4 regions of the Bradyrhizobium sp. USDA 3315 genome follow, and region 1 is predicted to be linked to each of the others. Evidence: riboswitches for the same ligand, from Rfam matches in the RefSeq annotation. Region 1 holds a riboswitch; each other region holds the start of a gene.

Region 1 (7,634 bases):
CAATCACACGCCAGACGCTTCGGCACAACGTATATCAACGTATATAATCCATATGCGGTCCAGTCCCGATTGATCTATCAGCGCTATAGGAATGACGTCGACAGCAAACGAGCCCGCGGCAAATACGAGCTGCAGCGGTTGCCTACCACATCAGGTCTGTCGCGGGAGCGGTCTCAAAAGGCAACTCTTTTGCAAAGCGGAACACGTACGGGGAAAGCGGATGGTGAAGCTAAATCGTTGCTTCCGATGCATTGTTTGCGCGGTCGATAAAGGGTGGGCTGGCTGGATGCCCCGGTCCACTGCTCACGCTGGAGGACTCTCGAGCCTCTCCAGCGCAATTAACCACACAGTCCCGGATAGCGAAACACCTCAGTGCGGCTATCGATGGTGCTCAGTTGGGGCCAAGTAGCACTTCAGCTATAGATGGGCCATCTCGTTAGTGAGTGAATTTTGAGAGCTGTTGCCAGATTGGCGGTGACATTCAGGCGGGCCTAAGGATAACGATCCTGATTAGGCCTTCTCTTTTGGCGGGGGCTTTATAATTGCTCCCTCAGCCAAATTTGTACGAGCGGCTTTGGTCGCAGCGGCGACAACGAAGCACCGTGAGGAATTTGCAGACGAAGAGACCGTCGGCACTCGGTTGCCATCCCATCCGTAGGTCTCCCTCTGTTCCTGTGATCCGCCTTTTAGCCAATGCGCGTGACGGTAAACTCGGATGTTCTGACAAGACGAAATGTCAGGTTCGCAACAGCTTGGCGAGCTGTGTACATGATGGCGTTTGCTTCCGGACGAACGCGCGCGCAGGCCAAGCGCCGGATTCAGCAGAACTACAGGCGCGGATCGCTCCACTTATCTTTGGCCTGGCTCTTGCAATAATGGGGCTGTTCACAATGTGCCCATCGTCAACTCGTTCAAATGCTCAGGAGGCCTGCATGAATTTCCGTCCGCTTCACGACCGCGTCGTGGTCAAGCGCATCGACGCTGAAGAGAAGACAGCTGGCGGCATCATCATTCCCGATACAGCCAAGGAAAAGCCCTCGCAGGGCGAAGTCGTCGCGGTTGGCCCAGGGGGCCGTGACGAGACCGGCAAGCTGATTCCGATCGACGTCGAGGTCGGCGATCGCGTGCTGTTCGGCAAGTGGTCGGGCACCGAGGTCAAGGTCGATGGTCAGGAGCTGTTGATCATGAAGGAGAGCGACATCATGGGCGTCCTCACCGATGTGTTTTCCAAGAAGAAAGCCGCCTAGTCCAGGGCTCCCACCACTCGCCCCTGACGAGCGCCTTGCCGGGCGCGCCGAAGGATGAGGAACTAAACTGAGGAAATTCGATTATGTCAGCCAAGGAAGTCAAGTTCGGCGTAGAAGCGCGAGACCGCATGTTGCGCGGTGTCGATATCCTCGCCAATGCCGTGCAGGTCACCCTCGGTCCGAAGGGCCGCAATGTCGTGCTCGAGAAGTCGTTCGGCGCTCCCCGCATCACCAAGGACGGCGTCGCCGTCGCCAAGGAGGTGGAGCTCGAGGAGAAGTTCGAGAACATGGGCGCCCAGATGGTGCGTGAGGTCGCTGCCAAGGCGGCGGACGCCGCCGGCGACGGCACCACTACCGCGACCGTGCTTGCGGCTGCCATCGTGCGCGAAGGCGCCAAGTCGGTCGCCGCCGGCATGAACCCGATGGATCTGAAGCGCGGTATCGACCTCGCAGTCGAAGCCGTCGTTGCCGACCTCCAGAAGAACTCGAAGAAGGTCACCTCGAACGAGGAGATCGCCCAGGTCGGCACCATTTCGGCCAACGGCGATGCCGAGATCGGCAAGTTCCTCGCCGACGCCATGAAGAAGGTCGGCAACGAGGGCGTGATCACGGTCGAGGAAGCCAAGTCGCTCGAGACCGAGCTCGACGTCGTCGAGGGCATGCAGTTCGACCGCGGCTACATCTCGCCCTACTTCGTCACCAACGCCGACAAGATGCGCGTTGAGATGGACGACGCCTACATCCTGATCAACGAGAAGAAGCTCTCCTCGCTGAACGAGCTGCTGCCGCTGCTCGAGGCCGTGGTGCAGACCGGCAAGCCGCTGGTCATTGTCGCCGAGGACGTCGAAGGCGAAGCCCTCGCCACCCTCGTCGTCAACCGCCTGCGCGGCGGCCTGAAGGTCGCGGCCGTCAAGGCTCCGGGCTTCGGCGATCGCCGCAAGGCCATGCTGCAGGACATCGCGATCCTGACCGGCGGCCAGGCCATCTCGGAAGACCTCGGCGTCAAGCTCGAGAACGTCACGCTGCAGATGCTCGGTCGCGCCAAGAAGGTGATGATCGACAAGGAGAACACCACGATCGTCAACGGCGCCGGCAAGAAGGCCGACATCGACGCCCGCGTTGCCCAGATCAAGGCGCAGATCGAGGAGACCACCTCGGACTACGACCGTGAGAAGCTGCAGGAGCGTCTCGCCAAGCTCGCAGGCGGCGTCGCGGTGATCCGCGTCGGCGGCGCGACCGAGGTCGAGGTGAAGGAGCGCAAGGATCGCGTTGATGACGCGATGCATGCGACCCGCGCGGCTGTCGAGGAAGGCATTCTCCCGGGTGGCGGCGTCGCCCTCCTCCGTGCCTCCGAGCAGCTCAAGGTCCTGCGCACCAAGAACGACGACCAGAAGACCGGCGTCGAGATCGTGCGCAAGGCGCTGTCCTGGCCAGCTCGGCAGATCGCGATCAACGCCGGTGAAGATGGCTCGGTCGTGGTCGGTAAGGTCCTAGAAAAGGATCAGTACCCTTACGGCTTCGACGCGCAGACTGGCGAGTACAGCAACCTTGTCTCCAAGGGGATCATCGACCCGACCAAGGTCGTGCGCATCGCTGTCCAGAACGCCGCCTCAGTTGCCGCGCTGCTGATCACGACGGAAGCGATGGTTGCCGAGCTGCCGAAAAAGATCGCGCCCGGTCCCGCAATGCCTCCGGGCGGCGGCATGGGCGGCATGGACTTCTGATCCAGCCTCTCAAAGGATCGACAGGCAGAACCCTGGCAGCAATGCCAGGGTTTTCGACTGAGCCGCCCAGCTTGCTCACGGTTCCCTTTTTGAGAAACCGAGCTGGATCTTGGCCTAACCATCGCTCCGGACGAACACGCTATTCATCGCATCGCTTTGTTTTGCGAGCGGAACGAAGCCAACTAGCCCGCAAAGCCTCTCGTTGATCGGCGCCGTAGAGCCGTAGGGCAGGTGCGATCGCTAACGTTTTGGACCGCAGATGACTTGATGAAATCGGATCCGATTTGCAGAATTACTTCGGCTGGATTTTGACGCGGCTGCTGGACCCCGACTCCACACCCGCTGTTCCTAAACTGGTACCCGTCGCGACGTGGTTTCAGACACGGACATACCGTGTGGACCACTGAGGCGCAGAAACCGCTCGGATTAAAGTCACGTCCCGCGTGTGGCAGGCAATCGCTTGCCATGCCGCCCGCTCTGAAGGAGATTCGGAGCCCTCGGTGCGTCAATCGGTCCGGAAATGAAACGCCGCGAATTTACGACCGTTTGCAATTTGCCATCACTCGTTGTTTGTAGATCAAGCCTGCTTTTCAGCAAAGGTTTTCATCGAGCGACTTAGCGGCAGCTTTCGCCGATGGTAGCCATAGACCCGGACATCTTCGCGGATTTGCTCGCTTACCGAGCGTACGATACGTTTCTTCCGCCAGTTCCTATTGAGATCGATCGGAATGGAATTGCCGCGAGGAACGACGAGAAGGTCGTTCCGTTCGTTCAGGTAGACATCGTACATGGAAGTCCTCGCTCCGTGTGAACATAGGCCGAAGCTCAGACCCTTTGGTGACTTCGACGACACAGTCTCAAGAAAGCCGCACAGGGCGCTTTGTCCTCCGAAGGTAAAGGTCACACGTTCGAATCGTATCGGGTGCGCCAGTTCCCACTTATCTTCATAGTGATGCGCGGGTCCGAAACTATAATCCCGCCCCGCCCGTTTGAGCGCGTAAGCGCGATTTCAACTAGAAAAGGCACTGGTCGTCATCGTGACCCGATGCTCAATCCCAGCTGAGCGCGCCACCGTTCTGGTATTCGATGTCGCCGGTCTCGAAGGAGTTCTTCTCCTTCTTCAGATCCATCGCCTCCGACATCCACGGTAACGCGTTCTCAACGTCGGCGAAGACAGGCGCGAGCCCGATCTGGGCATAGCGGCGATTAGAGACTATCACCTCGTCCCACAGCCCTCTCGCCTTCAGGTCTCACCCAAGGAACTCGTTCACGACCGTGAAGTCGCCGGACATCGCGGTGAGAAGCTCATCCTGTAACCACTGAAGCTTGTGGTCGACGATACCGCACACCCGCAAAATGGCGCTCTCGGCTGCGCCCGGACATTCGATCGTCACGCCATTGCCCCTCTGATTTACACGGCATCGGAATTGACGACGAAACATTCGATTTAATGAGCCGAAGCGCTTGAAGCGCTTTCTGACCGCTGACGGAGGTCAGTGTCTCCGTGGGATGGAAGGAAACGCAGATCGTCCGTGCCGCAGGACCTGCCGCTGCTCGTCGATGCCTACACCGGCTACGGTGAGGCGGCGCTGAATGTGATGCGCGCCACCCGCGTCTTTGAGGATGCCGGTGCCGGCGCGCTTCATCTGGAAGACCAGATCCTGCCCAAGAAATGCGGCCATCTGAACGACAAGAAGTCGCCGATGCGCATGACATGGCGGCCAAGGTCGCGCCGGCATCAAAAGCGCGTCGCGATCTCATGGTCATCGCCAGGACCGACGCCGCCGCCAGCGAGGGCCTCGCTGGCGCCGTAGCCCGGGCAAAAGCCCTATAGGGAGGCCGGGGCCGATGCGATCTTTCCGGAGGCACTCAACACGGCCGAGATGTTCCGTGCTTTTGCGGCGCGCATGCCCGGCGCGCCGCTTCTCGCGAACATGACGGAGTTTGGAAAGACCCCATTCTTCACCGCCGCCGAGTTCGAGGCGATAGGATATGCCATGGTGATCTGGCCTGTGTCCTCATTGCGAGTGGCGAACAAGGCGCAGGCAGAATTGTATGCTGCAATTTTACGTGATGGTGGCACGCCCAAGATCGTAGAGCGGATGCAGACGCGCGCGGAACTCTATGCGGCAATTGGATTACACGACTATGAAGCTCTCGATTCTTCGATCGTTCAAACAATCGTTCCGTCCGGCATGCCGCAACGCAAGTGATCGACGATAGGTTGACGAGAGCCCGCCGTTGCAGATAATCGGAGACGTCGAGGTTCTCCGGGTCCCGCTTGATCCGGAGCTAAGAGGGAAGCCGGTGCGTTTTCCATCCGTTCAGGATTGAGGCAATGCCGGCGCTGCCCCCGCAACTGTAAGCGGTGAGCCCGCATCCATCAGTGTCACTGAAGCGAAAGCTTCGGGAAGGCCGGATGCAGGCGACGACCCGCGAGCCAGGAGACCTGCCCCGACAACATAATCGTCCACGGGCGGGGTGTCCCGGTGGTACGCCAAGCAGCTGCCGCATCCGCGGCTGCCCTGCCAGCGTCCGCCATGGCCTTTTGCCCCCACCACATGGGGTTAAAGCTATGACTTCTCTTTCAGTTCCAATTGCAACACTCGGCACGCCCCGCATCGGGCCGCGCCGCGAACTCAAACTCGCGCTCGAAAGCTTCTGGGCCGGCAAGATTAGCGAGCAGCAACTTCTCGAAGCTGCAGCCGCGCTCCGTGTCGCCAACTGGGCACGCCAGAAATCACTCGGCGCGACCATTATACCGTCGAACGATTTTTCGCTTTACGACCACGTGCTCGACACCAGCGTGATGGTCGGCGCCATCCCCGAGGCCTATGGCTGGAAGGGCGGAGCAGTCTCGCTCAAGACCTATTTCGCGATGGCGCGCGGTTCGCAAGGCGACGCGCACGACGCCAGCTGCAGTCACGCCCACCATGGCCACGGCGCGACAGCGCAGGAAATGACCAAGTGGTTCGACACCAATTACCACTACATGGTCCCGGAATTTCACAGGAGACAGACATTCAAGCTCTCGTCCCGCAAGGTGATCGAAGAGTATGACGAGGCGAAAGCGCTCGGATATCAGACCCGTCCGGTGCTCGTCGGCCCTGTCACCTTCCTGAAGCTCGGCAAGAGCCATGATGCCTCGGTCGATCCGGTCTCGCTGCTCGACGGCCTGCTGCCGGTCTATGTCGAGGTTCTCCAGGAGCTCGCCAGGCGCGGCGCAGAATGGGTCCAGATCGACGAACCCTGCCTCGTGCTCGATCTCAACGAGACCGAGAGGAATGCGCTCCAGCGCGCCTATGCTCGGCTCGCCAAAGGCGTACCGGGCATCAAGATCATGCTCGCCACTTACTTCGGTGCGATCGGCGACACTATCGCGACCGCGTTGGCCCTGCCGGTGGCAGGTCTGCACGTCGACTTGATCCGCGCACCGCAGCAACTGAGCCAGATCGAATCCGGTGCCCGCCAGGATCTCGTGATTTCGCTCGGCGTCATTGACGGCCGCAACGTCTGGCGCTCCAATTTGTCGGCGCTGGTCGAGCGCTACAAGCCGGTCATCGCCAAGCTTGGCGCTGGCCGCGTCCAGATCGCTCCGTCCTGCTCGCTACTGCACACGCCGATCGACTTAGAGCTTGAGACCGGTCTCGACCCGGATGTGAAGAGCTGGCTTGCCTTCTCCGTGCAGAAGATCGCCGAACTCTCTACGCTGGCGAAGGCACTGGCCGGCGACGCCAGCGTCGCGGACGCCCTAGCCGCCTCGGACAAGGCCGCCAAGGCACGCCAGACCTCGCCCAAGATCCACGACGCGGCCGTTGCCAAGGGGATGGCGGCGATCGACGACGCGATGCGCCGTCGCACCAGCGCCTTTGCCAGCCGCGCCGAAGTCCAGCGCAAACGCTTTGCCCTGCCTGCCTTCCCAACGACGACTATCGGCTCGTTCCCGCAAACCGCCGACGTCCGCAATGCTCGCGCGGCCCACGCCAAGGGCACACTGACCAACGCCCAATACGAGCAGTTCCTCAAGGAGGAGACTGCCCGCACCGTACGTTGGCAGGAGGAGATCGGGCTCGACGTGCTGGTTCATGGCGAGTTCGAGCGCAACGACATGGTGCAGTATTTCGGCGAACAGCTCTCCGGCTTCGTCTTCACCCAGTATGGCTGGGTGCAGTCCTACGGCTCGCGCTATGTTCGTCCGCCGATCCTGTTCGGTGACGTCTCCCGGCCGAAACCGATGACGGTCGAGTGGTGGCGTTACTCGCAATCGCTGACCAAGAAGCCGATGAAGGCGATGCTCACCGGACCGGTGACGATCCTGAACTGGTCGTTCGTTCGCGACGACCTGCCGCGCAGCGAAGCCTGCCGCCAGATCGCACTCGCGATCCGCGACGAGGTTACCGACCTCGAAAAGGCCGGAGCGACCATGATCCAGATCGATGAAGCCGCCTTGCGCGAAGGCCTGCCGCTGCGTCATTCCGAGTGGAAGACCTATCTCGAATGGGCCGTGGAAAGCTTCCGCATCTGCTCGACGGGCGTTGCCGATGCCACGCAGATCCACACCCACATGTGCTACTCGGAGTTCAACGCCATCATCGACGCGATTGCGGCGATGGACGCCGACGTCATCTCGATCGAGACGTCGCGGTCCAAGATGGAACTGCTC
Region 2 (7,634 bases), 6.7 Mb from region 1:
GGACAGGCGCGGAAAGTTTCGCGCCTTCTCCGCGGCCCAGGATTGCCAGTCATCGCGCGAGAAGCGGCTGAGGCCGATGATCTGGTCCGGGTCGGCCAGCGACAGCACGAGCTGGTCGCTGCAGACATTCATCGAGACGATGCGCGGTCCAGCGGCGAACGCGGCGCCGGCGGAAATAAGCCACAGCAGTATCGCGACCACCGCACCAAGATGAAGCGAAGCGAGATGGCTGCCACGCTGAAGGTGCGCCCCCTCTCCCGCTTGCGGCAGGGGTGTCCGGGGAAATTCAGGCATAGCGGAGCTCCATCTGGTCAGGTGAGATGGTTGATTTCCGACGGCTGGGGTTGATGGGCGGAGGTTTGTCGATGGCAGCGAGGGATCGACGCGTGAGCAGGAGCTGGCCGACGAGTTCGGCGAACCTGAGCGGGAGCATTTTGATGCAGTTGGTGTGAGCGGCGATGCGCAGCAGCAGGTAGGCAATCATCGCAGCGAGCACCTGAAGGCGGATCGCGTTGTCGTTGGCGCCGAGGAACTTGCGAATATCGAGATGCTGCTTGATCCAGCGGAACAGCAGCTCGATTTGCCATCGGCTCTTGTAGAGGGCGGCGATCTCGACGGCGCTACGGGCAAGGTCGTTGGTCAGGAGTGTGATCTTGCCGCCTTTCTCGCGTCTGATCTTGATGCGGCGGAGCGGGATTGGAAGGCGCGAATCGCCCTTGCTGGTGAGCTTCACCTCGTCATCGGCAAGGATTTCGAAGCCATCCCCGTTACGCTTGCGGATGGCGCGATGCCTGAGCGAGCGAAGACGGATGCTCGTCTTCGCCCGGGTAACGAAGAAAGCCTTGCTATCATTGATCTTCTGCCACCAGTCGAAACGGCAATAGCCCTTGTCAAACACATAGGTGGTGGCGGGCTGGATTGGGGTCTGTCGGCCGATCTCGATGTCATTGACGTTCGCGGCCGTCATCTCGACGCAGGTCGGGACATCGCTCCTTGGGTCGTAGACGACATGCAGCTTCATGCCGCGGATGCGGCCGTTCCACGTCGCCCAACTGCAGACCTTGCCGAGCGGGATCGGACTGGCGTCGATCAGACGCACCATCTCCATGCCTTCACTCCGCAGCTGGCGACGCGCCATCGCCGACAGCGCCGCAAAGGTTTGCGCGAAAATGCCGATCGGACGGCGGGCATTGGCATCGGACAACGTCGAGCGCGACAGCTTGCCGGTTCCCAAGTGATAGTGATGCTGCGAATTGGCGTTGAAGCCAGTCACCACCCCGCGCAGACTGCTGTTGCCGCTAAGCTGGGCATAGATCAGCGCCACCAGATGATCCCAGCTCCTGAACGACTTGTCGTAGGCATCCCCGTCCAGACGATCCACAACCGTCTGAAACTGCCGTCGATTGATCGGTTCAAGCAGCCTTCCAAAAATGCTACCGCGATATCGCATGCTCGGCCCTCTGTGTCTCGACAACCAGAAAAGACCGATTTGCCTCGGTCCTGCCGAGCATGCACCGCGACACAGTGAATCATTCCCCGGACACCCCTGCGCTTGCGGGGGAGGGTTGGGGTCGGGGTCGTGCCGCAATGAACGCTCTTTGAGTGGAGAGAGCCCCCACCCGCTGCGCTCTTCGAGCGCAGCGACCTCCCCCGCAAGCGGGAGAGGTGAACTGAGCTCGTGGAGACGCCGCATCCTCATCACACGTCCGCCCACGGCACGATGACGGCCTCGCGCTGAAATTCGGCGCGATAGGCGCTGACCCGGAACACGCTGGCGAGGACGCTCTCCGATAGTGCCTCGACAGGCGCGCCCTGCGCGGCCAGCCGCCCCTCCGCGAGCACCAGCACGTGATCGGCAAAGCGCGCGGCGAGTCCCAGGTCATGCGTCACCACGATGACCAGCACGCCGGTGTCGGCAACGTTGCGCAGCTTCTGCATCACGTCGATCTGGTGGCGCGGATCGAGCGAGGCCGTCGGCTCGTCGGCGAGGATCACGGGCGCCTCCACCGCGAGCACCCGGGCCAGTGCGACGCGGCTGCGCTCGCCGCCGGAGAGTTCGGTGACGCGGCGATCGCTGAACTCAGCGACGTCGACCGCCTGCATCGCGCGCAGCACCGCCTCCACATCCGTCTGCGACAGCCGCGCCGGATCGGTCGCACCGTGCGGATAGCGGCCGAGCGCGACGATATCGCGTGCCGGCAGCGGCCAGTGCACCATGTGGCCCTGCGGCAGATAGGCGAAACGTTTCGCGCGCTCGCGCAGCGGCAGCGACGCCAGCGCATCGCCGCCGATCCGGATCTCGCCGCCCGACGGGATCAGCCCGGCCAGCGCGCGCAGCAGCGTGGTCTTGCCGGCGCCGTTCGGCCCGACCAGCGCGACCAGATGGCCCGACGGCAGCGACAGGGAGACATCGTGCAGCACCTTGCGGCTGCCGAGCGAGGCATTGAGCGCGGCAGCCGAGAGCAGCGTCATGCCACGCCTCCGCCGAGCGCGCGGCGTTCGCGCATGATCAGACAGAGGAAGAACGGCACGCCGATGATCGAGGTCAGCACGCCGACCTTGATGTCTGAGGTCGAGGGAATGATGCGCACCGCGATGTCGGCGGCGAGCAGCAGCGCCGAGCCGGTGAGCGCGCTCGGCACCAAGAGCCGCGCCGGATCGTGACCGATCACGGGACGCATCAGATGCGGCGCGACGAGGCCGATGAAACCGATCGTGCCGGTGACTGCGACCGCGCCGCCGACGCCGAGCGCCACGCCCGTGATCACGAAGAGCCGCAACCGCCCGACGTCGACGCCGAGGCTCTGCGCCGCCTCCTCGCCAAGCGTCAGCGCGCGGAAGGCGCTCGCCTGGCTGAGCAGGATGGCGGCGCCTGCGATGATGAAGGGCAGCGCCAGCGCGACGTGCTGGAAGCTGCGGTCTTCCAGCGAGCCGAGCAGCCAGAACGCGATCTCCAGCACCACGAACGGATTGCTCGAGAGATTCATCACCAGCGCGGTCGCGGCTCCCGCAAAGCTCGAGATCGCGAGCCCGGCGAGGATCAGGATCAACAGCCCGGCATTGCGGCCGGCGATCGCAAGCAGCGCGAACACCGAGCCGAACGCGGCGATGATCGCCACCACCGGCAGCGCGTAGGAGCGCACATCGGCGAGGCCCAGCGCGATCACCAGCACCGCGCCGAAGGCGGCCGATTGCGGCGCGCCGAACAGCGACGGCGAGGCCAGCGGGTTGCGCAGCAACCCTTGCAGCGCCGCGCCTGACAGCCCAAGAATACCGCCGATCGCGAATGCCAGGATGGTGCGCGGCAGGCGGATCTCGCGCACGATCACCTGCGCCACATCGCTGCCGCCGCCGAACAGCGCCTCGATCACCGCGAGCGGCGACAGCCGCACCGGCCCGATGCCGAGCGAGATCACCAGCAGCAGCAGCACAAGCGCGAGCAGCGCCGCGGTGGCGCCCCACCGGCGCCGCGCCGCGACCTCGGCCGCCAAGGCAAAATCCTGCACGCTCATCGGATCCATGCTCTTACAACGATCGTCGTGGCAGACAAGCGACACTCGACAAAAACCGTGGCCGCACGGCCATTGCCCGACTTCCGCCGGATTGACTTTGCTACCCGGCCGAACCCTAGATGAACATGACGGTTCTTTCATGAGATGAAAAGGGAATGCGGTACGGGGAAACTTCCCCAACGCCGCGGCTGCCCCCGCAACTGTATGCGGTGAATCCTTCGTCACAGGCCACTGGGAATCTCGGTCCTGGGAAGGCGACGAAGGGTAACGACCCGCGAGCCAGGAGACCTGCCGTCAGCCGTGGTCACACGCGATGCTGCCGGTCGGGGAGTACAGGCATGAGCTTCACCTGATGCTGTGAGCACGATGGTGAGACTGGTTCGCGGTGACGTGCCACTGACGTTGCCGAGGCCTTGCTTATGTTCTCCTTCCCTTTCCATCGGCGGCGCCGCGCGCTTCTGCTCGCGTCGACGATGATCGCGCCGGCGACGATGCTCGCGCCGGCATTCCTTGTCTCCGCAGCGCGGGCGCAGCAGGCACCCGCTCCCGATCAGCTGCCGGCGATCGAAGTCACCAAGCCGGGCGACCAGAACGTCACGCGCGCCAGGCCGGCCGCTGACGAAGCGCCGGCGCCGCGACGCCCGGCGCCGGGCACCTCGCAAGGCAACAATACAGGCAGCGGAGCCGGATCGGGCACGACAGGGACCGGTGTGGCCACCGGAACGGGCGGCACCGGCGGCCGCCAGTTCGCCGGCATTGTCGGCACCTCCTCGGCCGTGATCACCGCCGACGACATCGCGCATTCGCCGGTGCAGTCGTTGCCCGAGATCCTCGCGCAGGTGCCGGGCGTGCAGCTGCAAACGCCCTATGGCGGACCGAACGGCGCCAAGACGTCGGTCGACCTGCGCGGCTTCGGCGCGTTCGCGACCGACAATACCCTCTTCCTGCTCAACGGCCGCCGCCTCAACGACGTCGACAAGGCCGGCTTCGACCTCACCACGATTCCGCTCGATTCGATCGAGCGCATCGAGATCACGCGCGGCAACAGCGGCGCGGTGCTCTACGGCGACAACGCGGTGGGCGGCGTCGTCAACATCATCACCAAGACCGGCGTCGGCGGCCCGCCGACGACGATGCGGGCCGAGGCCGGAGTTGGCTCGTTCAACACCCGCATGGCCGCGGTCTCCGCGGCACTCAATTCCGGCCCGTGGTCCACCTCGTTCTACGGCAACGGCATCAAGTCGGACGGCTACCGCGTCAACAATGCGCTCGACCAGCGCAACGCCGTCGGCAACATCAACTACACGACGCCGGATCTCACCGCCTTCCTGACCGTCACCGGCAGCGACCAGAAGCTCGGCCTACCCGGCGGACGGCTGGTCGATCCGTCGATCGGCGTGAACGAGCTGCTCACCGATCGCCGCGGCGCCGCGACGCCCTTCGACTATGCCAACCAGCAGACCGCCAGCGTCACCGCCGGCTTCACCAAGACGCTGATGAACGGCGTCGACCTCATCGTCGACGGCGGCTGGCGGCAGCGCGAGACGCAGAGCGGCTTCTTCGGCACGGTGCCGACCATCAGCTTCGCCTCGACCTACAATGACGCCGCGCTGCAGACCTGGTCGCTGACGCCGCGGCTCAGCGTCAAGAACGTGATGCTGGGCGTGCCGTCGACGATCCTGACCGGCATCGACTATTACGATTCGACCTTCCGCGAGGCGCGCGGCGCCTATCAGGGCGTCGACCCGTTCCACATCTACAATATCGAGCAGCAGAGCGTGGCCGGCTACTGGCAGCACACGATCGGCGTGCTGCCGACGACCGACTTCGCCTACGGCGCGCGCGTGCAGAACACCAGCATCTCGGCGCGCGATCGCTACGACCCGAATGCGCCATTCGCATTCGACACCCAGGCGGCACCGCTCGACAGCAACGAGACGCAATACGCGCTGCATGTCGGCATCGAGCATCGCCTGACCGACACTTTCTCGGTGTTCGGCCGCGCGGCACGCGCATTCCGCACGCCTGATGTCGACGAACGCGTCGCGTCGGGTCCGTCATTCGACCCACTGACCTTCGCCCCGATCCCGCAGAATTTCCAGCTCAAGACCCAGACCTCGCAGGATGTCGAGGGCGGCTTTCGCGTCAGGACCAACCGCTTCCAGGTCCAGTCCAGCGTCTATCTGATGGATCTCGAGAACGAGATCCATTTCAACCCGGTGCTGTTCTTCAACACCAACCTCGACCCCACCCGCCGCTACGGCTCGGAGACTAGCGCGGCGCTCAAGGTCAGCGACAGCGTCACCCTGCGCGGCGGCATGGCGATCACCCGCGCGGTGTTCCGCGAAGGCATCTGGGCCGGCAACGACGTGCCGCTGGTGTCGCGCTACACCGGCAATCTCGGCGTCACCTGGAATATCTGGCAGAACTATCTGGTGTTCGACGCCACGGTGCGGGCCTGGAGCTCGCGCATCATGGACAACGACCAGGCCAACACCCAGAGCCGGATTCCCGGCAACGCCACCGCCGATATCAAGCTGAGCGGGCAAGTTGACCGCTTCTTCTGGTCGCTGAGCGTGAACAACCTGTTCAACGCGCTCTATTACGACTACGCCATCGCGAGCACGTTCACCGAGGGCCGCTTCTCGGCCTACCCGCTGCCCGGCCGCACCTACATGGTAAAGGCCGGCGCGACGTTCTAGAGCATGATCCGGTGGGGCGGGTGTGCCCCGCCGCACCGTCTCCGAATATTACAAACGCACGGAAACTGGGGTAGAGTTCCGGCAGCTGATTTGACCCGCGCAGGGGAAACGCATGGCCAAGGCCGGGAAGCAGACCAAGGGCGGCACGAAGACCAAAGACAAGGCCGACGACAAGTCGAAGAAACCTCCGCCACCCGCAGCGCTACAGGACGACGAGTACTACGAGGACGGCGACATCGCCACGCCGAAGCTCGACCGCTACGGCAATGATGACGAGCCGTTGTGAGGCGCGGCGAAGATCGATCGACCGATCCCGCGCAGTCGCGCGCGGCGGCCTCGTAGGTTGCGAACTACCGAGCCCGGCTCATCCTCGCCAAGCAGACATTAGGTCGCAGCGAGGTCATGGGCCGGACCACCCTTCCGGATTGGTTGCCCACCCCCTGAATGCTAGGCTCGCATGGACGCTGGGTCCTTGCTGGGGGGCGGTGCCATGAGATTTGCGAAGGCAGTGCTCACGGTCTTCTGCATGATCGCGTCGATGTGCGACCCGTCCGATGCGCAACAAGCTCCCAGAAAAGTAGGAATCCTCGTCAACGGCGGCCCGTCGCCGCTCTTCGATTCCATCAAGAAAAATCTTCTGAGCGACTTCGCCGACCGCGGCTATCTCGAAGGACGCGACATCGTCATCGAACCGCGATTTGCCGAATCGAAGCTCGAGCGCCTTCCAGGCCTCGCCTCGGAGCTGGTCGGTGCGAATGTGGATGTCATCCTTGCACTCGGCGGCCCGGCGTCGGTGGCGTCGCAGAAGGCCACGTCGACGATCCCGGTGATCTTTGCGATCGTCACCGATCCGGTCGCGTTGAAGCTTGTCGCCTCGATGGACAAGCCAGGAGGCAATGTCACGGGCCTCACCAACCTTGATCAGCAGCAGGCCAGCGACCAGTTCAAGCTTCTGAAGGAGGCATTCCCCGGGATCACGCGCGTTGCGATTCTCAGTGATCAAACGATCCCCGGCGCGGATGAACGCGGGCTCGCCCCGATTGACCGCGCCAACGAGGCCGCAGCCAAGGCGCTGGGGCTGGAGCCGCAAATCGTGAAGGTCAAGGGTGCGGACGATCTGGAGGCCGCGATTGCCGGGATGGCAAAGGAGCGCGCGGAGGCGCTGCTGGTCCTTGAAGTGCCGGTGCCCTGGAGCAATCGAAAACGAGTCGGTGAACTGGCCATGAAGAACCGCTTGCCGGCAATGTTTCCCGGCGGCCAGGCGGACGCCGGCGGGGTGATTACCTATGGCGCCAACGTCGCCGATACATGGCGCGAGTTTGCGACATTCGCCGACAAGATTTTCAAGGGCGCGAAGCCGGGCGACCTGCCAGTCGGCGTCGTCACCAAGCGAGAGCTGATATTCAATCTCCAGGCGGCC
Region 3 (7,634 bases), 6.3 Mb from region 1:
GGTCGGAACCATCAGCCCGGGCCGGCTCGGCCAGTTCGTGCTCTATACGGCGTTCGCCGCGAGCGGCCTCGGCCAGCTCAGCGAGGTCTGGGGCGAGGTCTCGGCCGCGTCCGGCGCCGCCGAGCGGCTGTTCGAGATCTTGCGCGTCAGGCCGCAGATCGCGGCGCCCGCTTCGCCGCGTGCGCTGCCGCAGCCGGCGCGCGGCGATGTCGGCTTCGACAATGTCAGCTTCGCCTATCCGACCCGGCCCAATGCGCTGGCGGTCGACGGCGTGTCGCTAGCGGTGCGATCAGGTGAGAAGGTCGCGATCGTCGGCCCGTCCGGCGCCGGCAAGAGCACGCTGTTCCATCTGCTGCTGCGCTTCTACGATCCGAAGTCCGGCACCATCTCGCTCGACGGTGTGCCGATCCGGCAGGCCGATCCGGCCGAGGTGCGCGCGCGCATCGCGCTGGTGCCGCAGGATTCCGTGGTGTTCGCCGCCAGCGCCCGCGAGAACATCCGGTTCGGCCGGCCCGATGCGACCGACGCCGAGGTCGAGCGTGCCGCCGATCTCGCCCATGCCAGCGAATTCCTGCGCCGCCTGCCCGAAGGCTTCGACGCCCAGCTTGGCGAGCGTGGCGTGACGCTGTCAGGCGGCCAGCGCCAGCGCATCGCGATCGCGCGCGCGATCCTGCGCGATGCGCCGCTGCTGCTGCTCGACGAGGCGACCTCGGCGCTCGACGCCGAGAGCGAGACGCTGGTGCAGACCGCGCTGGAGGAACTGATGCGCCACCGCACCACGCTGGTGATCGCGCATCGGCTGGCGACCGTTCTGTCCTGCGACCGCATCCTGGTGATGGAACAGGGCAGGATCGTCGAGCAGGGCACCCACGCCGAACTGGTCGCCGCGGGCGGCCTCTACGCCCGGCTGGCCCGGCTGCAATTCGAGGGAATCTGAACGAACTCGGCCTCGGCGCGCTCCGCCTATGCGATTCCTATGCGATCAGGCGCGCGCTCCCCTCGAAAACCTATTCCCGCGCAAGGATAGTCGCGCCGCGTCCGACCTCGCTCGACAGCTGAAGGAAGTCAGGCGCGCGGGGTGTTCGACTGATGCGCGAGAATGCGACCGAACCGGAGAGCAAGCTGCTCCGTGCCTGGCAGCTTGCCATGCTGCGCTTCGCAGTGACGCTCGACGACGATGATCGGATGCACGCGCTCGGTGTGGCCGGCGAGGTCGACCGGCTGGGCGGCGCGGCCGATGACGCCTTCCACTTCTTCCGCAGGACGACCGCGGAGCTGTGCGCGGCGATCTCCGGTCAGGGCGCGGATCAGGATGCCGTCATCCGGCGGTTCCTGGCGCAGATCGACAATGTCAGGCTCAAGCGTGCGGTCGAAGCGGCGATCGCCAGGGACCGCACGCCGCCGAAACTCGTGGCGAGCCGCGTGAAGCCCGGCCCCGATCTCTGGCGCGGGCTGCCGTCGCGGCGCGCAACCGGAACGTAGGAAGGGCCTCACCCTGCAATCGCCGTCGCAGCGCGGCGGATATTCCGTCACAGCATGTCGCCACAACCCTGGCCGGCTTGCTGCGATCAGTGCGATGCGCTTCTCTGTGCTCGACAGGAGACCGGTCGGTTTCGGAATGCGAGGAGTGGCGAGATGGGTGGCTTGGTGATCAGCGGCGGCCGGGTGGTGGATCCGGCCAGCGGGATGGACGCGATCGGCGATGTCGCCGTCGTCGACGGCAAGATCGCCGCGGTCGGCACCGGCCTCGGCGGTTCCGAACGGCAGATCGACGCGACCGGGCTCGTGGTGGCGCCGGGCTTCATCGACCTGCACGCGCATGGCCAGACCATACCGGCCGACCGCATGCAGGCGTTCGACGGGGTGACGACCTCGCTCGACCTCGAGGCCGGCGTGTTGCCGGTCGCGTCCTGGTACAAGCGCCAGGCCGAGAAGGGCAGGGTGCTGAACTACGGCGCCGCCGCCAACTGGGCCTTCGCGCGCATCGGCGCGATGACCGGTTCGAATTCGGAAAGCTCGCTGGAATCGTTTGGTGCCGCGATGCGCGATCGCCGCTGGATCGAAAACGTGGCGACCGAAGGCGAGGTCGGCGGCATCCTGGAGCGCCTCGCGATCGGCCTGAACGAGGGCGGTATCGGCATCGGCATTCTCAACGCTTATGCGCCGGGCGCCGGCGTGCAGGAATTGACCGCGGTGTGCCAGCTCGCGGCGAATCATGCGGTGCCGACCTTCACCCACGTCGCCTACATGTCGCGGATCGATCCCGAGAGCGCGGCCGAGGCCTATATCCGCCTGATCGGCTATGCCGGCGCCACCGGCGCGCATATGCACATCTGCCACTTCAACTCGTCGAGCAAGACCGATATCGAACGCTGTGTTGGGCTGATCGCGAAAGCGCAGGCGCAGGGCCTGCCGATCACGGTGGAGGCCTATCCCTACGGCACCGGCTCGACCGTGCTGGCGGCGACCTTCTTCAGCGATCCGAAATTCGAGGAGCGCAACGGCCTCGGCTACGATTCGGTGCAGCGCGTGACCGACGGTCACCGCTTCGGCAGCCGCGAGGAATTGCTGGCGGCACAGGCCGAAGAGCCCTCGACCTTGGTGCTGTGGCATGTGCTCGACATCGAGAACAACGCGCATCATCGCGATCTGCTCGATATGGCGGTGCTGTATCCGGGCGGCGCGATCGCCTCCGACGCGATGCCGTGGACGCTGTCGGACGGCCGCCCCTACAGCGGCGACGCCTGGCCGCTGCCCGACGATGCCACCTCGCATCCGCGCTCGGCGGGCTGCTTCACCCGCTTCATCCGCGAATGGGTGCGCGAGCGCAAGAAAGTGTCGCTGCTCGAGGGCATCCGCAAATGCGCGCTGATCCCGGCCGAGATCCTGTCGGCGAGCACGCCGGCGATGCGCGCCAAAGGCAGGCTGCAGGTCGGCGCCGACGCCGATGTCGTGGTGTTCGACTACGAGACGCTGAGCGATCGCGCGACCTTCTCGGCGATGAATCGTCCGGCGGAGGGCGTGCGGCATCTCGTGGTCAGCGGCCAGCCGCTGATCAGCGATGGTGTCCTCGATGTCGCGGCGCGTCCCGGCCGGCCGGTGCGCCGGCCTATCACGGGGGGCTGAGGTGCCGGTCCCGATCCTGCTGGTCGCGGGCTTCCTCGGGGCGGGCAAGACCACGGTCGTCAACCATCTGCTGGCGCATGCGCAAGGACGGCGCATCGCCGCGGTGGTCAACGATTTCGGTGCGATCAATATCGACGCCGAGCTGATCGCCGGCGCCGGCGACGGCGTGGTCAGCCTGAGCAATGGCTGCATCTGCTGTACGCTGGAGGGCGACCTGCTGCGCACACTCGCCACGTTGCTGCGGCGTGATCCGCGTCCCGAATTCATCGTGATCGAGACCAGCGGAATCGCCGATCCCGCCGACATCGTGCGCAACCTGATGGATCCCGTGATCTGGAAGGAGGCGCCGCTGGAGACGGTGCTGTGCGTGGTCGACGCGACGCAACCTGCGGCGATGCTGAACGATGCGCTGCTGCGCTCGCAGCTCCGGGCGGCGGACGTGGTGGCGCTGAGCAAGGTCGATCTGGCCGACGCCGCCGCGTGCGCCGCGATCCGCGACGCCGTGCGTGCGGTGCGCCCGGCGGCGGTGGTGGTCGAGGTGCTGCATGGCGAGGTGCCGGCCGCGCTGGTGTTTCCGGCGGACCTCGATCATGTGCCGGCGCCGCGCGAGACCGCGCCGCGACGGCCGGCGTCCGATCGCTTCGAGACGCTGAGCTGGACCTCGGAGCGGCCCGTCGTGCTGCCGCGCCTGCAACAGGCGATCGGCAGATTGGCGCCGAAGCTGGCGCGGGCGAAGGGATTGTTCGAGACGGTGGAGCAGCCCGGGCGGCTGACCGTGTTTCAACTCGCCGGCGGCCGCGCGACCTTGGCTGCGGGCGGCGTGCCGTCGCCCGGCGTGCCGCGCACGCGCATCGTGTTCATCGCCGAGATGGGTGCGCTGTCGCGCGCGGAGATTGATGAGGTGATGCAGGGATGTGTCGACATTGAGTGATGTGAGCTTATGTTTCCGTCATCCTGAGGCGCGAGCAGAGCGAGCCTCGAAGGATGGACGGCCCGGCTGTGGCCGTGCATCCTTCGAGACGCCGCTTCGCGGCTCCTCAGGATGACGGGATTAGAGGGAGCTCCGCGGCACCCGCAGATGCCGCTGTGTCATCGCCGCAGCAGCATCTCGCAAAGCATGTGTGCGACAATCGCATCGAATTGACAGCCCTGCAGCCAGCACCTATCGTTTTTGCCGACGGTTCCCTTCGGGGATCAAAAGGGAATGCGGTGCGAGGGTAACCCCAATGCCGCAGCTGTCCCCGCAACTGTAAACGGCGAGCCTTTCGTCAAATTGCCACTGGGCCATCGGCCCGGGAAGGCGCCGACAGGCGATGACCCGTGAGCCAGGAGACCTGCCGTCAGTCGTGGTCACACGCGAGCACATCGGGCGGGGGCGTCCTGGTGGGATCGGAGCACTGCCTTTTGGGCAATGCGCCAGTCCGCGTTCGCGGTGACGTGCCACGTTACCGCGAGTCCTTTTCATGTCTCCGTCCTCTCCCGTTGCGCGCAAATGGCGCCTCGGTCTTCTCTGCTCCCTGTCATCGCTGCTGTTGCCGGCCGAAGGCTCGGCACAAACGCCTCCACCAACCACGCTCGATCCGATTGAGGTCGCGCCTTCCGCTGTGGCAAGGCCGAAGCCCGCGGCGCGAAGCCGTGCCGTGGCCGCCGCGGCGCGGCCGAGGCCCGCGACGATCGCAACAACCGGCAACACGCCGCGCGTCGCAGCGTCGGGCGTACGGGGATCGGCATCGCCGACGCTCAATGCCACCACGCAGGGCGGCACCGGCAGTCGTCTCAATCTGACGCCGCTGCAGACGCCGGCCAGCGTCGAGGTCATCACGGCGCAGACCATCGCTGAACGCGGCCAGCATAATGTGCTCGATGCCGTCACCCAGGACGCGGCTGGCTTCATCGCAACGCCGGCACCCGGCAATGGCGGCCTGTCGTTCAGCACCCGCGGCTTTGCCGGCAGCAACTCGGTGATGACGCTGTATGACGGCACGCGCTTCTATATCGGCTCCGGCACGCTGACGTTCCCCTACGACACCTGGTCGACGCAGCGCATCGAAGTGCTGCGCGGCCCGGCCTCGGTGCTGTACGGCGAAGGCGCGATCGGCGGCGTCATCAACGTGATCCCGAAGAAACCGCTCAGTACGCCCTACAACGAGGCCGAAGTTTCGCTCGACAGCAACATGACGCGGCGGCTCTCGGTGGACAGCACCGGGCCGATCAATCCCAATGTGTCGTACCGCGTCAACGCTACCGGCAACATGTCGGACGGCTGGGTCGATCGCGACAAGACCTCGAACGCGGTGGTCTCCGCTGCGGTGCGGGTGCAGGCGTCGGACAATCTCGCCTTCACGCTCTCGGAAGATTACGGCGATCGCAGCCCGTCGCGCTATTTCGGCACGCCGCTGATCAACGGCGCGATCCAGGACGCGCTGCGCTTCAAGAACTACAATGCGCTCGACAGCACCATTCGCTACCAGGACAGCTGGACCCAGTTCAAGACCGAGTGGGACGTCGCCGACGGCATCAAGGTCAACAACACGCTGTACTACCTGACCAGCGAGCGGCACTGGCGCGACATCGAAAACTACACCTGGAATCCGAAGAGCCGGCTGATCGATCGCTCCAGCTATATCGAGATCTTCCACGACCAGAAGCAGCTCGGCAACCGGATGGACGCGACCTTGAGCGGTCACGTGTTCGGACTTGCCAACCAGTTCGTTGCCGGGTTCGACGTCAACCGGATCGACTTCACCCACACCAACAACTCGCCCTATGGCGGCGCGTCGTCGGTCAATCCTTACGTGTTCGATCCGGGATCGTTCTTCGCCACGACGACGGCGACCACGCCGGGCTTCCACGCGATCGCCAATCAATACGCGCTGTTCGCCGAGGATCGTCTCTCGCTGACCGATCAGTTGTCGCTGGTGACCGGGGTCAGGTATGATCGTCCCGAGGTCGATCGCACCGACTACAAGACGCCGGCGAACAGTTTTGAGACGACGCTATCGGGCACCAGCTGGCGCGCTGGCCTCGTTTACGAGCCGATCAAGAACCTCGCGTTCTATGGTCAGTACGCGGTCGGCGTCGATCCGGTCAGCAATCTGATCTCACTGTCGACCACGCAGAAAACGTTCCAGCTTGCGACCGGCAAGCAGACCGAGATCGGGGTCAAGCAGTCGTTCTGGGGCGGCCGCGGCGAGTGGACGCTGGCTGCCTACGAGATCGTCAAGACCGGGCTCACGATTCCCGATCCCGGCAACCCCACCGGCGGCCTGGCATTGCAGATCGGCCAGCAATCATCCCGCGGGGTCGAAGGATCGATCGGGCTCGCGATGAGCGACGGCTGGCGCGTCGACGCCAATCTTGCGCTGTTGCGCGCCAGATACGACAACAACAGCCAGGTGGTCGGCGGCAAGATCGTCAGCTTCAACGGCAATGTCCCGGTCAACGTGCCGCAGCAGGTCTCGAACGTCTGGCTGACCTGGGACTTCGCGCCCAACTGGTCGGCCTATGGCGGCGTGCAGATCGTCGGTGCGATGTACTCCGATCTTGCCAACACCCAGCTGCGTCCGGGCTACAACGTGGTCAATGGCGGCGTCAGGTGGAAGCCGGACGACCGCACCACGGTCGCGTTCCGCCTCTACAATCTGTTCGACAAGGCTTACGCGGTGACCTCGAACGGCACCGGGCAGTGGCTGCTCGGCATGCCGCGCACCGCCGAATTGTCCGTCAACGTGAAGTTCTGACCATGCGCAACGCTCTGATCCGGCGCGGGCGGCGGTGGCTCTATATCGTCCACCGCTGGATCGGCATTGCGACGTGTCTCCTGTTCGCGATGTGGTTCATCTCCGGCCTTGTCATGATGTACGTGGCCTTTCCGCGCCTTACCGACAGCGAGCGCCTCGCCGCGCTTCCTGTCATTCCATGGAGCAAGGTGCGGGTCACGCCTGATCGCGCGATGGCGATCGCGGGTGTCGAGCGTTATCCGCGTGACCTGCGGCTTTCGATGATGGACGACACGCCCGTCTATCGGGTGACCGCCTGGAAGGCAGGGACGATCACCATTTCGGCGACCGACGGCAGCGTGATCGACCGGATCACGCCGGACCAGGCGCTGGCCATTGCCGCTCATCATCCGCATGCCGTGCAGCCTCGCTTGATCGAAACGATCACGCGCGACCAATGGTCGGTGACCGCGCGCTTCGATCCGTTGCGGCCGCTCTATCGGATCGGCCTCGGGGACGCCGATGGCACCGAACTCTACGTTTCCTCGCGCACCGGCGAGATCGCGCTCGACACCACACGTTGCGAGCGGATCTGGAATTGGCTCGGCTCGATCCCGCACTGGATCTATCCGACCGTGTTGCGCAAGGACGGCCCGCTGTGGCGGGATGTGGTGCTGTGGATCTCGGGTGTCTGTCTTGTCGTCGCGGTCACCGGCTTCTGGATCGGCGTCCTCCGCCTGCGGCTGATGCGCCGCTACGCTGATGGCGCCGTCTCGCCCTATCGCGGCT
Region 4 (7,634 bases), 1.0 Mb from region 1:
CGATCGCGGGGCTGGACGCTGGTCGGCGGCACGCCGCTGTTCCGTCTCTATGAGACCGGCGATGCGTTGGCCGCGCAGGAGAAGCTTGCGCGCAGCCAGATTTGGTCGCGGGTCTTCCAGCAGAAACCGGGATGGCTGCGCCTCGGCTTGCCGGGCAGTGAGCCCGAGTGGTCGCGCCTTTCCGCCGTGTTGTCTTCGGTCTAGCGACGATCTCAGCGTCACCTCGCGCCGCGTGCGGGGAGAGGCATAGGCCGCCTTCGGCGGCCGTTCTCAAGAACGCCAAAGCAGAGCTTCGGCTATGCCGCATCGCCAGATGCGTTCCGGGTGAGGGGGAGTTTCCGCGAACGCAGCTATCACCGGATATGCGGAGACGGCCCCTCACCCCAACCCTCTCCCCGTGAAGAACGGGGAGAGGGGGTATAGCGCCGTCGCTGTTCGACCAGGAATCATCTCGCTTTAACGCGCCAGCGCGAGCAGGCCTTCGACATCGAGATGGGTCTCGATGTGCCCGGCGAGCGCGTCGAGCGCGCTCTCGACCCTGGCGCCGTAAGTCTGATCCGCCGCGGGGATGTCGAGCTGTGCAAGGAACGCCTTGCGAAATTCGTCCGAGGCGAACAGGCCGTGCAGATAGCTGCCGTGAACGCGCCCGTCTGCGGAGACCGCGCCCTCAGCCGTACCGTCGAGTGATGCAAAGGGCCGCGCGCGATCCGGCCCGTCGGTGCGCCCGATATGGATTTCATAGGCGCTGATCGGCTGGCTGGTCGCGGCATGCACCGCGCTGGAGCGCGTCAGCGTCTTCTGTTCGGTCATGGTGGTTGCGACATCGAGCAGCCCGAGCCCGCGCGTTTCGCCGGCAGGACCTTCGATCCCATCGGGGTCGGCGACGCTGTGTCCAAGCATCTGGTATCCGCCGCACAGGCCGAGGACATGGCCGCCGCGGCGATGATGCGCGAGGAGGTCGATGTCCCAGCCTTGCGCGCGCAGGAAGGCGAGATCGCCGCGGGTCGATTTCGAGCCGGGCAGGATGACGAGCTTCGCATCACCCGGGATGGCTTCGCCCGGACGTACCATCACGAGATCGACGCCGGGCTCGAGCTTCAGCGGATCGAGGTCGTCGAAATTGGCAATCCGCGACAGCGCAAGGAACGCGATCTTGCACTGGCCGGGCTTGCGCGCCTCGCCGAGCCCGAGCGCATCTTCGGCCGGAAGTTCGCCGGCGCGGACGAACCAGGGCAGCACGCCAAAGCCGCGCCACGCCGTGCGTTCTTCGATCAGGCGATAGCCGTCGTCGAACAATGTCGGATCGCCGCGGAATTTGTTGATGACAAAGCCCTGGATCATCGCGGCATCATCAGGGTCGATCACCGTCTTGATGCCGACGAGCTGCGCGATCACGCCGCCGCGGTCGATGTCGCCGACCAGCACCACGGGCACGTCTGCTTTGCGCGCAAATCCCATATTGGCGATATCGGCTTTGCGTAAGTTGACCTCGGCGGGACTGCCGGCGCCCTCGACCAGCACCAGATCGGCGCGCTGCTTCAGGCGCGCAAAACTCTCCAGCACCGCGCCCATCAGCGATGGTTTCATGCCGGCATATTCGCGCGCGCGTGCGGTGGCGATCCGTTTGCCGTGCACGATGACCTGGGCGCCGACATCGGTCTCGGGCTTCAGCAGCACCGGGTTCATGTCGGTGTGCGGCTCGACGCCGGCGGCGAGCGCCTGCAACGCCTGCGCGCGGCCGATCTCGCCGCCATCGACGGTCACGGCGGCGTTGTTCGACATGTTCTGCGGCTTGAACGGCAGCACGCGCAGGCCGCGCCGTCTGGCGGCGCGGGCGAGGCCGGCGACGATGAGCGATTTGCCCACGTCCGAGCCGGCTCCCTGGATCATCAATGCGCGCGCCATCGTGATGCCCGTCAGAACTCGACGCCCGGCTGGGCCTTGATGCCGGAGCGGAACGGATGCTTTACCAGCGTCATCTCGGTGACGAGATCGGCAATCTCGATCAGCTCCTCCTTGGCGTTGCGCCCGGTGAGCACGACATGGGTCATCGGCGGCTTCGACGTGGTCAGGAAGTCGACGACATCGGCGATCGCAAGGTAATCGTAGCGTAGCGCGATGTTGATCTCGTCGAGCACGACCATGCGCAGGCTCGGGTCCGCGATCAGCTGCCTGGCCTTTTCCCAGCCGGCTTGCGCCGCCGCGATGTCGCGGGCGCGATCCTGCGTCTCCCAGGTAAAGCCTTCGCCCATGGCGTGAAATTGACACAGATCGCCGAAATGCCCGGTGAGCAGGCGGCGCTCGCCGGTATCCCAGGCGCCCTTGATGAACTGCACCACGGCGCAGGGAAAGCCGTGCGCCACACAGCGCACGATCATGCCGAACGCGGAGGACGATTTTCCTTTGCCGGCGCCGGTATGAACGATGATCAGGCCCTTTTCACCGCTCTTGGTCGCCATGATGCGGTCGCGGGCGGCCTTCTTTTTCGCCATCTTGTCCGCGTGGCGCGCATCCGGCGAAAGATCGGTGCCGACGGCGCCGTCTTCAGCGTCCTTTCCATCAGAAGTCATCACATTCCTTCGGCTTGACAAGTGCGAGGCTTGGACGAATGGTGGTCCTGCGTTGGTTCCTGTCCTACGACAGGCGAAGAGGGAATGCGATAGGGCTCCGCTAAATCGGGCCCGAAGCGCAGCCGCCCCCGCGACCGTGACCGGAGAGATGCCCAAGCCACTGATTCCATACGGAGTCGGGAAGGTGGGCATCGAAGGGTAAAACCTGCTCCGCAAGCCGGGAGACCTGCCAACGCAGCATGTTGTGAAACCGGCGGACGGGGTGTTCCGCGACGGGGAACGAACCTGTCCAAAATCGGTTCGTGTGCCTCATCGCTTCCCGCTGTCAATCCAGGAAGGGCGATGAGCGTTACACTTCATGTCTGCATCACCTGCCGCGCCGGCCAGACGCCGGCGGAAGGTGAGCTCGCGCCCGGTGCACGCCTGCATGCCGCGCTTGTCGAGGCCGGCGTGCCTGATGACGTCAATCTGGTTCCCGTCGCATGCCTGTCGGCCTGCAGCCAAGGTTGCTCGGTCGCGCTCAGCGCGCCGGGGCGCTGGTCCTATGTCTACGGCCGACTGTCCGCTGATAATGCCGCGGATGTGATCGCCGGTGCCTCCGCCTATGCGGCGGCGCCCGACGGCATCGTGCCGTGGCGCAGCCGTCCGGAAATCTTCCGCAAGCAATCGCTCGGCCGCATTCCACCTCTTCCCGTCGTGCCGGAGGCCGCAGAATGACCACGCTCGCCAAAATTCCGGTCACCGTCGTGACCGGCTTTCTCGGCTCCGGCAAGACGACACTGATCCAGCATCTGATCCGCAATGCCAACGGCAAGAAGCTCGCGGTACTGGTCAACGAATTCGGCAGCGAAGGCGTCGACGGCGACATCCTGAAGTCGTGCGCCGACGCCAATTGTCCGGCCGAGAACATCGTCGAGCTCGCCAATGGCTGCATCTGCTGCACTGTCGCCGACGATTTCATCCCGGCGATGGAGCAGTTGCTAGCGCGGAACGTGAAGCCCGATCACATCGTGATCGAGACCTCGGGGCTCGCCCTGCCGAAGCCGCTGCTGAAAGCGTTCGACTGGCCGGAGATCCGTTCGCGGATCACGGTCGACGGCGTGATCGCGCTCGCCGACGCCGAGGCCGTCGCCGCCGGCCGTTTTGCGCCTGATCCGGCCGCGGTGGATGCGCAGCGTGCAGCGGACGACAATCTCGACCACGAGACGCCGCTGTCGGAAGTGTTCGAGGACCAGATCGCCTGTGCCGATATCGTGCTGCTGACCAAGGCGGATCTCGCCGGGGCGGAGGGGATCAAGGCAGCGAAAGCGGTGATCGCGGCCGAGATGCCGCGCGAGGTGCCGATGTTGCCCGTCGTCGACGGCACGATCGACGCGCGCGTGATCCTCGGGCTCGGGGCGGCGGCGGAAAGCGATCTCGCGGCGCGGCCGTCGCATCACGATGGCGAGGAGGAACACGAGCACGACGATTTCAATTCCGTCGTGATCGATCTTCCGGAAGTTTCGGATGTCGACGCGCTGGTCGCCTCGATCAAGGGGCTGGCGCGCGAGCAGAACGTGCTGCGCGCCAAGGGCTACATCGCGGTCGAAGGCAAGCCGATGCGGCTGTTGGTGCAATCGGTCGGCGAGCGGGTGCGGCATCAGTTCGACATGCCCTGGGGTGCCCGGGCGCGGCAGTCGAAGCTCGTCGTGATCGGCGAACATGCCGACATCGATGAAGCCGCGATCAGGGCACGGCTTGGTGTCTGATGCACGTCGTCTTCCGCGAGAGCCGCGGCCTTGAGGAGACCGCGACGCCAAGGGACCTCGGCCAGGATCCGGCCGATCTCGTGGTGTTGTCGTTTTCCGACAGCGATCTTGCTGCCTTCGCGGCCGGCTGGCGGCGCGGCCGTGCTGCGCTGCCGTCGCTGCGGCTCGCCAATCTCGCGGAGCTGCGCCATCCGCTGTCGGTCGATACCTATATCGAGCGGACGCTCTCGCACGCCCGCGGCATTCTGGTGCGGCTGATCGGCGGCGAGCCCTATTGGTCATACGGGCTGGCCGCGGTGCATCGGCTGGCGAAGGAGCGCGGCATTGCCCTGGTGGTGCTGCCGGCGGATGGCCGCGACGATCTGCGGCTCGATGAATTCTCGACCTTGCCGGTCTCGACGCTGCGCCGTCTGAAGGTGCTGTGCGACAAGGGCGGCCCGGTTGCCGCGCAGGCCGTGATCGCGCAACTGGCGCTGGCGTCCGGACTCTATGCCGGGCCGGTGGTCGGCGAGATCGATCTTCCCGAGATCGGCGTCTACGATTCCCGGCGCGGTGCCATCACGGCGTTGCCGGCACCGGACGGCCGGCCGCGCGTGCTGGTGACGTTTTATCGTTCCTACCTCGCGGCAGGCGATACGGCGCCGGTCGATGCATTGATCGATGCATTGCGTGAGAGGGGCTTTGATGCTCATGGCGTGTTCGTCACTTCATTGAAGGCGGCGGGCGTGGCCGATTGGCTGCGCGTTCAGTTCGCGCAATGCGCTCCAGCGGCGATCGTCAATGCGACCGCGTTTTCCGCGGCCGGTGACGACGGCACGGCGCCCTTCGACGCCGCATCATGCCCGGTGTTCCAGGTCGCGCTGTCGACCGCGCGGCGCGAGGATTGGGCCTTGTCGCTCCGCGGGCTCTCGCCCGGCGATCTCGCGATGCATGTGGTGCTGCCGGAGGTCGATGGCCGCCTGTTCACAGGCGTCGTGAGCTTCAAATCGCCTGGTGAGCGCGATCCCGAGCTGCAATTCGCGCATCTTGCGCATCGACCGGATGCCGAGCGCGTCGCTGCAATTGCCGCACGCGTGGCCGCCTGGCATCGGCTTGCCAGCAAGCCGGCACCGGAGAAGCGGTTTGCGCTGGTGCTATCGAACTATCCCGGCCGTCCACATCAGATCGCGCATGCCGTCGGCCTCGATGCGCTGGCTTCGGTCGAGGCATTGCTGGCTGATCTCGCGGCCGCGGGATTTGACCTTGAGCCGGTGCGGTCGCTAGGCGACATTCTTTTGCGGAGGACTTTGACGTGGAACGTCGCCGACTATCGCGCGGCGCTTTCCGGCCTTCCCGAGCTGCTGCAGGACGATCTCAGCCGCGCATGGGGCGCGCCGGAGGATGATCGGGATTGCCGTGACGGCGCATTTCATTTCGCTGCGATCTGCTGCGGCAAATCGGTCATTGCCGTTCAGCCGGAGCGCGGTGAGGTAGGGCAGCGCGACGCCGACTATCACGATCTCTCACGCACGCCGCGCCATGCCTATGTCGCGTTCTATCTGTGGCTCAGGCAGCAGGCCATCGATGTCGTCGTCCACATCGGCGCGCATGGCACGCTGGAATGGCTGCCCGGCAAGTCGGTTGCGCTGTCATCCGCATGCTGGCCGGAGGCGCTGATCGGAGATCTGCCTGTTGTCTATCCCTTCATCGTCAACGATCCCGGCGAGGCCGCGCAGGCCAAGCGCCGGATCGGTGCCGTGACGATCGGTCATCTGCCGCCGCCGCTCGCGAAGGCCGTAGTGCCGGAAGGCCTGCGCAATCTCGAGCGCTTGCTCGATGAGTATTCGACCGCCGATGGTCTCGATCCGGCGCGGCGGCGGCGCCTAATCGCCGCGATCCGCGACGAAGCGCGCATCGCCGGGCTGGAGGACGATCTCGGTCTCGCCGTGTCGGTCTCGGCGGCCGAGGCCATTCCGCAGATCGATCGTTTCGTCTGCGACCTCAAGGAAAGCCAGTTCGGCGACGGCCTGCATGTGTTCGGGCAGGGCGCTTGCGGTGAGGCGGAGAGGGCGGCGCTGCGCGATGCGCTCGCGGGGCGGCGCGTGGCGCCGGGGCCGTCGGGCTCGCCCTATCGCGGACGCCGCGACGTGCTGCCGACCGGACGTAATCTGTTTGCGGTCGATCCGCGCGCGGTGCCGACGCCGTCGGCGCATGCCCAAGGCGTGAAACTCGCCGAGGAGCTGTTGCGGCGTCATTTGCAGGATCACGGCGACTGGCCGAAGGGACTCGTGGTCGACCTCTGGGGCTCCTCGACGATGCGCACCGCCGGCGAGGACTTTGCGATGGCCCTGCATCTCGCCGGCATCGCGCCGCGCTGGGATCATGGATCGGGGCGGGTGTCGGGCTACGACATCATCGCGCCGGCGGAACTCGGCCGGCCCCGCATCGACGTCACGCTGCGGGTGTCGGGGCTGTTCCGCGACGTCTTCTCACGCCTGGCCCAGTTGTTCGAAGCCGCGGCGGAGGCGTTGTCCGAACGCAGCGATGAGGCGGACGAGAATCCTTACCGGCAGCGTATCGCGCGCGTGTTCGGTCCTCGCCCCGGACATTATGGCGTTGGCATTTCGTCGGTCCCCGACGTCTTCACACTGGAGGCGCGCGAGGCGGCCGGCGAAGCCTGGCTGTCGGCATCGTCGTGGGCTCTCGCATCCGACGGCGAGATGCGGCCCGATCGCGCCGGCATCGAGGCGCGGCTCGCGGCTGCGGACAGTTTTGTTCACACCCAGGATCTGCCGGAGACCGATCTGCTGCTGGCGGCCGACTACGCCGCGCACGAGGCGGGCATCGCGGCGGCGGCGAGGCGTCTTGGCACGAAAGCCCCATCGCTCTATCACCTCGATGCGACGCGGCCGGATCAGCCGCATGCCCGGGCGTTGACCGAGGAAATCTCACGGGTGGTGCGAGTGCGCGCGGCCAACCCTGCCTGGATCGCGGGCATGATGCGCCATGGCTTCCGTGGTGCCGCCGAGATATCGGCGACGCTGGAGCACATGGCGGCGTTCGCCCATCTTGCCGGCGCGGTGCCGCCGCATCTGTTCGATCTCTACTACGATGCGACGCTCGGCAATGACGAGGTTCGCGGCTTCATGGCGCGCGAGAACGCGGCGGCGCTGGCTGCGATCGAAACCTGCTTCATGAGATTGCATGAAGCCTCGCTCTGGCAGACGCGGCGCAATTCGATTGCGGCTGCGCTGCAGGAGGCCTCATGAGTGCGGTTGCGGTCAAGGGCTGGTGTCCAGGCGCGCTGCGGCCGATGCTATCAGGCGATGGCCTCGTG

The links. A riboswitch is a leader RNA that binds a small molecule or an ion and turns the genes downstream of it on or off. The one in region 1 is predicted to bind cobalamin.
Region 2: linked by a shared signal. The riboswitch ahead of ACVIYL_RS11475 (TonB-dependent receptor) and the one ahead of metE (5-methyltetrahydropteroyltriglutamate--homocysteine S-methyltransferase) in region 1 are both predicted to bind cobalamin.
Region 3: linked by a shared signal. The riboswitch ahead of ACVIYL_RS13485 (TonB-dependent receptor) and the one ahead of metE (5-methyltetrahydropteroyltriglutamate--homocysteine S-methyltransferase) in region 1 are both predicted to bind cobalamin.
Region 4: linked by a shared signal. The riboswitch ahead of ACVIYL_RS38660 (DUF1636 family protein) and the one ahead of metE (5-methyltetrahydropteroyltriglutamate--homocysteine S-methyltransferase) in region 1 are both predicted to bind cobalamin.

Annotation. Positions count from the first base shown of each region.
Region 1 covers NZ_JBSRYP010000001.1:9,253,511-9,261,144, forward strand. The annotation lists gene groES (co-chaperone GroES) at 933-1,247, shown strand; gene groL (chaperonin GroEL) at 1,331-2,971, shown strand; gene ACVIYL_RS43150 (hypothetical protein) at 3,549-3,761, opposite strand; partial or broken gene ACVIYL_RS43155 (ribonucleotide-diphosphate reductase subunit beta) at 4,021-4,185, opposite strand; gene ACVIYL_RS43160 (hypothetical protein) at 4,222-4,365, opposite strand; partial or broken gene ACVIYL_RS43165 (isocitrate lyase/phosphoenolpyruvate mutase family protein) at 4,494-5,184, shown strand; cobalamin riboswitch at 5,218-5,442, shown strand; gene metE (5-methyltetrahydropteroyltriglutamate--homocysteine S-methyltransferase) at 5,547-7,634, shown strand, end outside.
Region 2 covers NZ_JBSRYP010000001.1:2,514,680-2,522,313, reverse strand. The annotation lists gene ACVIYL_RS11495 (ABC transporter substrate-binding protein) at 1-294, opposite strand, end outside; gene ACVIYL_RS11490 (IS4 family transposase) at 287-1,450, opposite strand; gene ACVIYL_RS11485 (ABC transporter ATP-binding protein) at 1,699-2,472, opposite strand; gene ACVIYL_RS11480 (FecCD family ABC transporter permease) at 2,469-3,512, opposite strand; cobalamin riboswitch at 3,625-3,822, shown strand; gene ACVIYL_RS11475 (TonB-dependent receptor) at 3,932-6,214, shown strand; gene ACVIYL_RS11470 (hypothetical protein) at 6,327-6,500, shown strand; gene ACVIYL_RS11465 (ABC transporter substrate-binding protein) at 6,741-7,634, shown strand, end outside.
Region 3 covers NZ_JBSRYP010000001.1:2,941,206-2,948,839, forward strand. The annotation lists gene ACVIYL_RS13465 (ABC transporter ATP-binding protein/permease) at 1-937, shown strand, start outside; gene ACVIYL_RS13470 (hypothetical protein) at 1,090-1,482, shown strand; gene ACVIYL_RS13475 (amidohydrolase family protein) at 1,636-3,126, shown strand; gene ACVIYL_RS13480 (CobW family GTP-binding protein) at 3,128-4,057, shown strand; cobalamin riboswitch at 4,288-4,482, shown strand; gene ACVIYL_RS13485 (TonB-dependent receptor) at 4,590-6,866, shown strand; gene ACVIYL_RS13490 (PepSY domain-containing protein) at 6,869-7,634, shown strand, end outside.
Region 4 covers NZ_JBSRYP010000001.1:8,223,786-8,231,419, reverse strand. The annotation lists gene cobD (threonine-phosphate decarboxylase CobD) at 1-204, shown strand, start outside; gene ACVIYL_RS38670 (cobyric acid synthase) at 457-1,905, opposite strand; gene cobO (cob(I)yrinic acid a,c-diamide adenosyltransferase) at 1,917-2,570, opposite strand; cobalamin riboswitch at 2,607-2,818, shown strand; gene ACVIYL_RS38660 (DUF1636 family protein) at 2,913-3,287, shown strand; gene cobW (cobalamin biosynthesis protein CobW) at 3,284-4,318, shown strand; gene cobN (cobaltochelatase subunit CobN) at 4,318-7,566, shown strand; gene cobG (precorrin-3B synthase) at 7,563-7,634, shown strand, end outside.